One region of the Burkholderia sp. EMB26 genome, then DNA from elsewhere that is predicted to be linked to it. Evidence: predicted binding sites of a transcription regulator. Region 1 holds the regulator's gene; each other region holds the start of a gene.
The links. Region 1 encodes LexA, which represses DNA repair genes until DNA is damaged. Its sites were predicted from a motif close to ACTGTATNNNNATACAGT; they were not measured.
Positions count from the first base shown of each region.

Region 1 (2,262 bases):
GGTTCGGCGTGACGATCGAGATGCCCGGCTTGGTCAGGTCGTCCCAGTCCTTGATCCCCTTCGGATTACCCTTGCGCACCAGGAACACGATCGTCGACGTGTACGGCGACGCGTTGTCGGGCAGGCGCTTCTGCCAATCTTTGGCCACGAGCCCCTTGTTCGCGAGCGCGTCGATGTCGTAGGCGAGCGCCAGCGTGACGACGTCGGCCTGCAGGCCATCGAGCACCGAGCGCGCCTGCGCGCCCGACCCGCCGTGCGACTGCTTGAAATTGACCGTTTCGCCCGTCTTCGCCTTCCACTCCTTGCCGAACGCCTGGTTGAAATCCTGATACAGCTCGCGCGTCGGGTCGTACGACACGTTCAGGAAAGTCGTATCGGCCTGGGCATGCGTCACGACGCCCAGCGCCGCCGCCGCGCCCAGCGCGAGTGTTGCGATCAGGCGGCCCACTCCGCCCACCAGCCCCGTGTTGCGCTTCGCCATCCTTGGTTCTCCAGTGTTGTCGGTATTGCGATGTCGGGCCAGTCTATCGAACGGGTTACATGATTAAAAATAATCGTTCCTCATTTTTTAATACTCAAAAGTGCTAACGCAGACGGGATGGACGGTTGCGGCGGATAAACCGGCGTCCGGGCGTCGCGAAATCGCGCCGGAACCGGCGCGATCGCGTCGAACCTCAAGTAACACTTGAAATTCACCAAGTACTGTATAAAAATACAGCTCACTGTCTATCCATACAGTTGAGCCATGACCAAACTCACCGCCCGTCAGCAGCAAGTGTTCGACTTGATCCGTCGCGCGATCGAGCGCTCCGGATTCCCGCCCACCCGCGCCGAGATCGCGGCCGAACTGGGCTTCAGCTCGCCGAACGCGGCCGAGGAGCACCTGCGCGCGCTGGCGCGCAAGGGCGTGATCGAGCTGGCCGCCGGTGCGTCGCGCGGCATCCGGCTGCTCGGCGTCGACGACGCCCCGCACCAGTTCACGCTGCCGCACGCCGCGCTGATGCAACTGTCGCTGCCGCTCGTCGGCCGCGTCGCGGCCGGTAGCCCGATCCTCGCGCAGGAGCACATCTCGCAGCACTACGCGTGCGATCCCGCGCTGTTCACCAGCAAGCCCGACTACCTGCTGAAGGTGCGCGGCCTGTCGATGCGCGACGCCGGCATTCTCGACGGCGACCTCCTCGCCGTGCAGAAGCGCACGGAAGCGAAGGACGGCCAGATCATCGTCGCGCGTCTGGGCGACGACGTCACGGTCAAGCGCCTGATGCGCCGGCCCGGCGGCCTCGAGCTGATCGCGGAGAACCCGGATTACGAAAACATCTTCGTCAAGGCCGGCAGCGCGGATTTCGCGCTGGAAGGCATCGCCGTCGGGCTGATTCGCTCGGGCGAACTCTGACATTCCGTCTCGCTCAGGAGAACATCATGGAACGCCTTGCCCGCCTGCTGCCTTTCCGTCAATTCGGTCGCCTGCGTCATCTGCGCGGCCGCACGCCCTGCGCACCGCTGTCCGCGGCGGCGCCTGTGCATGAAGAAGTCGCAGTCGAACGGCAGGCGTCCCTGCTGCCGTCAGCGCTGCCCGCGTTCGCGCGGGTATCGCTGAACGCCGGTCTGAATCACGCGGAACCCGCACGCCGCGCGCCGGTGCGCGTCTATCACGGCCGGTCGCGCTTGATCATGGTCGGCACGATCGATGCCGTCTGCCGAATGATCGATCGCTGCATCGCAGAGGAACGATCGGCCACGCCGGGCGGTCTCTGATTGCGGAACCTTCCCGCACCGGAGGCAACGTGACTGAATCGCCGCGCCGTACAGGGCGACTCAAGCCCCTGCTGATCGTCGCGCTGATCGTCGCCGTCATTGCGGCGCTCGGCTATGCGTACGCGTCGCCGTATGTCGCGCTCGGTCGCCTGAAATCGGCGATCGATGCGCGCGATGCGCAGGCGATCAGCGAGTATGTCGACTTTCCATCGCTGCGCATCAGCCTGAAGCAGCAGGTGACGGAAGAGTTGATGCGCCGGATCGACGCAGTGAAGAAGAACAACCCGTTCGCGGTGATCGGCGCGCTGATCGGGTCCGCGTTGATCGGTCCGCTGGTCGATGCGTACGCGACGCCGGAAGGCGTCGCCGCGCTGATGAGCGGATTGCCGCCGCGCGGCAATCCGGGCGAACGTCCGCCTGAGTGGTCGAATCAGCCGCCGGCAGGCAATGCACCCGGCACCACGCCTGCCGCACCGCCCGCCAATCCGGCGCCGGCAAGTGCGGGGG
Region 1 covers NZ_CP078070.1:1,783,750-1,786,011, reverse strand. Annotated here, with positions in the region: gene KU887_RS08480 (sulfate ABC transporter substrate-binding protein) at 1-481, opposite strand, end outside; gene lexA (transcriptional repressor LexA) at 746-1,393, shown strand; gene KU887_RS08470 (hypothetical protein) at 1,420-1,755, shown strand; gene KU887_RS08465 (DUF2939 domain-containing protein) at 1,785-2,262, shown strand, end outside.

Region 2 (2,262 bases), 1.4 Mb from region 1:
CGCCGATCGAGACGCGCGCGCTGCGCGGGCTGTCGCTCGAGATTCCCGACGGCCAGTTCGTCGCGGTGATCGGCTCGAACGGCGCCGGCAAGTCGACCTTCCTCAATGCGGTCAGCGGCGACCAGCGCGTCGATGCGGGACGCATCGCGATCGACGGCACGGATGTGACGCGCAAGGCTGCGTGGGACCGCGCGCACCTCGTCGCGCGCGTGTTTCAGGATCCGATGGCCGGCACCTGCGAGGCGTTGACGATCGAGGAGAACATGGCGCTCGCGATGGCGCGCGGCGCGCGGCGCGGCTTCCGGGCGGCGCTCGACCGGCCGTCGCGCGAGCTGTTCCGCGACAAGCTGCGGCTGCTGAACCTCGGGCTGGAAAACCGGCTGACCGACCGGATCGGGCTGCTGTCGGGCGGCCAGCGGCAGGCCGTGAGCCTGCTGATGGCGTCGCTGCGGCCGTCGCGGATCCTGCTGCTCGACGAGCACACGGCCGCGCTCGATCCGAAGACGGCCGCGTTCGTGCTGGAGCTGACCGCGCGCATCGTCGCCGAGAGCAAGCTGACGACGATGATGGTCACGCACAGCATGCGGCAGGCGCTCGACTACGGCGACCGCACGGTGATGCTGCACCAGGGGCAGGTCGTGCTCGACGTGTCGGGCGACGCGCGCAAGGGGCTGGACGTGCCGGATCTGCTGCAGATGTTCGAGAAGGTGCGGCACGAGCAGCTCGACGACGACGCGTTGCTGCTCGGTTGACGGGCTGCTGACCGACGGCTGACGGGCCGGCGCGCCGTGACATGACGGGCGCGCCGGCTTCTCCCCGGTTTCTTCCGACGAAAACCGGTTTTGCACCGGTGCTGTGCGACGCGCGCGCATTGCCATATACTGTATATCCATACAGTTGTGGGTGGCGTCATGCTCGCATCCTCCATTACTCCCGAATCCCTTCATCCGTCCCTTTGGCGCGGCTCGCAGCTCGCGCGCGGCGGCCCGCGCACGATCGACACGGGCTTCGCGCCGCTGTCGGCCGAGCTGCCGGGCGGCGGCTGGCCGGTCGGCGGCCTCGTCGAACTGCTGGCCGCGCAGCCGGGCTGCGGCGAGATGCGACTGCTCGCGCCGGCGCTTGCCCGCACCGTCAGCGTCCGGCGGCCGCTCGCGCTCGTCGCGCCGCCGCAGTCGCCGCATGCCACCGCGCTCGCCAGTCTCGGCGTGCCGGCCGACACGCTGCTGTGGCTGCGCGCCGGTAGCCGTACCGATGCGTTGTGGGCCGCCGAGCAGGCGCTCAAGACCGGCTGTTGCGGCGCGCTGCTGCTCTGGCAGGACGCGCGGCCCGATGCGCTGCGGCGCCTGCATCTCGCGGCCGCGCGCACGGGCGACACGCTGTTCGTGATGCTGCGTCCGCTGTCGGCCGCGCGGCAGCCGTCGCCGGCCGTGCTGCGCGTCGCGCTGTATCCGGTGCCGGGCGGCGTGTCGCTCGACATCGTCAAGCGTCGCGGGCCCGCGCGCAGCGAGCCGCTCGTGCTCGATTTGCCGTCGCCCATCGTGGAGAGCCGCTATGCGCGTCTTGCTCGGCATCCATCTGCCGCGCCTGCCGCTCGACGTGTGCGCCCCGCCGCCGTCTGACGCGGCGGCCGGCGAGGCCGGCTGCGCGGTGCTCGAGCAGGGCGTCGTGCTGATCGCCGACGCGGCCGCGCGCCGGCAGGGCGTGCGCGCGGGCATGAAGCGCGGCGGCGTGCTCACGCTCGCGCCCGATACGCAACTCGTCGAACGCGATCCCGCGCGCGAAGCCGATGCGCTGCGCGCGGTCGCGCTCGCGCTGCTGCGTTTCTCGCCGTGCGTCGCGCTCGACGACGAAGCCACGCTGATCGTCGACGTCGGCCCGAGCCTGCGGCTGTTCGGCGGGCTGCCGTCGCTGTGCCGCCAGGTGCGTGCGACGCTCGCGGCGCTCGGCTACGCGGCGCGCCTGTCCGCCGCGCCGACCGGGCGCGGCGCATGGCTGCTCGCGCGCACGTCGGCCCGCGCACGTAGCCTGCGCCGCGTCGCACGCCAGGCCTCGCTCGTCCGCACGCTCGACCGGCTGCCGTGTGTGCTGCTGCCCGATGCGCGTCCGTATGCGGGCTGGTTCGACGGTCTCGGCTGCCGCACGCTCGCCGATCTGCGCCGTCTGCCGCGCGCAGGGCTGCAGCGACGCTGCGGTCCCGCGTTGCTGGCCGCGCTCGATCGTGCGTACGGCGAAGCGGTCGAGCCGCTGGCGTGGATGGCGGTG
Region 2 covers NZ_CP078070.1:3,193,270-3,195,531, reverse strand. Annotated here, with positions in the region: gene KU887_RS15040 (ABC transporter ATP-binding protein) at 1-752, shown strand, start outside; gene imuA (translesion DNA synthesis-associated protein ImuA) at 912-1,619, shown strand; gene KU887_RS15030 (DNA polymerase Y family protein) at 1,552-2,262, shown strand, end outside.
Region 2: a site for LexA is predicted at 881-898, ahead of imuA (translesion DNA synthesis-associated protein ImuA). Genes of this name have one in related genera too.

Region 3 (2,262 bases), on a different replicon from region 1:
CTGCGCGACGTGTTCGGCGATCCGCTGCTGCTGCCCGGGCCGCGCGGAATGCGGCCGACCGCACGCGCGGAAGCGCTGCGCGAGCCGTTGCGCGATGCGCTCGAAGCGGTCGAGCGCGCGGTGATTCCGGCCACGCCGTTCGATCCCGCGACCGCAACGAACACGTGGCGCGTGGCCGCGACCGACTACGGCGAATCGACGATCGTGCTGCCCGCGCTGCACACGCTGCGTTCGGCCGCGCCCGGCACGCGGCTGGCCGTCGTCGAACTGGTGCCGCCACGCATCGAACAGGATGCCGAACGAAACGGCATCGACCTGGCCTTTCATACGACCGAAGGGTCGCCACCGGACATGCGGCGCCTGCCGCTGTTCGTCGAGCGCTACGTGCTGATCGGCCGCGCCGGCCACCCGAAGCTGAAGCGGCGCCCCACGCTCGCGCAGTTCGGCACGCTCGAGCACGTGATCGTGTCGCCCGACGGCGGCGGCTTCTTCGGCGTGACGGACGAAGCGCTCGCGAAGGTCGGGGCCACGCGGCGCGTCGTGCTGTCGGTGCCGCACTTCCTGTTCGTGATGTCGGCCGTCGCGAGCACCGATCTCGTCGCGATGCTGCCCGAGCGGCTGGTGCGCGACGTGCCGGCGCTGCGCGTGGTGGACGCACCGGTCGAGGTGCCCGGCTATGAAATGTCGATGCTGTGGCACGAGCGCGTGCATCGCGATCCCGCGCATCGGTGGCTGCGGGAGACGATCGCGGCGGCGGTGTAGATCGTCCGCCCGATCCATGCGATCGCCCGCATCGATCGCCGATGCGCGAAATCCTGCATTCGGGGCTTGAAACCGCGCCGAACACTGTATATATTTACAGTGCTTTTGCACCATTTGACCCGAATTCCGTCATCCACAGACGAACGGACTTTTGTGAGGCGACCATGTTCCAGGCTTCCGCATTCGATCCCGAGCAACCCGGCTTCAATCCCGTCCACTTCGAGCGCGCCGCGCAGCGGGCGGTCGTCGATCTGCAGCGTGTCGTCGGCGGCCCCGCGCAGCGGGCGCTGGGCCTGCGCCGCCGCACCCACCCGGCGGCCGTGCGCACGATGAGCTGGCAGGCGCTGCTGAACGTCGAGGAGCTGGCGTTTTCGAATGCCGGGTTCCTGAACCGCAACGATCCGACCGTCGTCGACGCGTTCATCCGGCTGCGCGACAGCCGGCTGGTCGCCGCGGACGTCGAGGAACCGGTCGACTGGCACCGCGACGACGACGATCTGCCGGCCGTCTACCTGATCGTCAAGGCAATGCTCGAAGCGGAAGCGGAAGAGCGGGCCGAAGCGGCCTGAGTCGCGCCGGTCGATCGCGGGCACGGTCTGCGGGTGCGCGCCGCCACGTTGCGTGGTGGCGCCATCGGCGCCGCGGTTCGTCATGGTTGCCGCGCCCGCGAATGGGCGCATCAGTCCGCCAACCGTCGCGCACACTGATCATCGCCACGCGACGATCATCCGAATCGACCGCCGCAACGGCCGCCCGTTACAACCGCGCCGCCAGCCGCGCACCCTGATCGATCGCACGCTTCGCATCGAGTTCGGCGGCCAGCTCCGCGCCGCCGATCAGGTGCACCGAGCGCCCGGCCGCCTGCAGCGGCGCCAGCAACGCGCGCTGCGGCTCCTGCCCCGTGCAGAGCACGATCGTATCGGCTTCGATCAGTTCGTGATCGGTGCGCTGCTCGCCGTACGACACATGCAGCCCGCGCGCGTCGATCCGTTCGTAGTTCACGCCGCCGATCATCTTCACCTGTTTCATCTTCAGCGTCGCGCGGTGAATCCAGCCGGTCGTCTTGCCGAGCCCCTTGCCGAGCGGCGCGGCCTTGCGCTGCAGCAACGTCACTTCCCGCGCGGGCGCCGACACCTGCGCCCGCGTCACGCCGCCGCGCGTCGCGGCCGGGTCGGTCACGCCCCACTCGGCCTTCCATTCGTCCAGATCGAGCGCCGGCGACTCGCCGTCCTGCACCAGATATTCGGCGACATCGAAGCCGATCCCGCCCGCGCCCACCACCGCGACCCGCCGGCCGACCGGCTGCTTGCCCGCGAGCACGTCGATATAGCTGAGCACGTTCGGCCCGTCCTGCCCCGGAATCTTCGGGTCGCGCGGCGCGACGCCGGTCGCGAGCACGATCTCGTCGTAGCCGCCCGCGATCAGGTCGCTCGCGTCGACGCGGCGGTTCAGGTGCAGCTTCACGCCGGTCAGCTCGACTTGCCGACCGAAGTAATTCAG
Region 3 covers NZ_CP078071.1:2,818,829-2,821,090, reverse strand. Annotated here, with positions in the region: gene KU887_RS29450 (LysR family transcriptional regulator) at 1-762, shown strand, start outside; gene KU887_RS29445 (DUF2471 family protein) at 927-1,331, shown strand; gene KU887_RS29440 (NADPH-dependent 2,4-dienoyl-CoA reductase) at 1,519-2,262, opposite strand, start outside.
Region 3: a site for LexA is predicted at 846-863, ahead of KU887_RS29445 (DUF2471 family protein). Genes of this name have one in related genera too.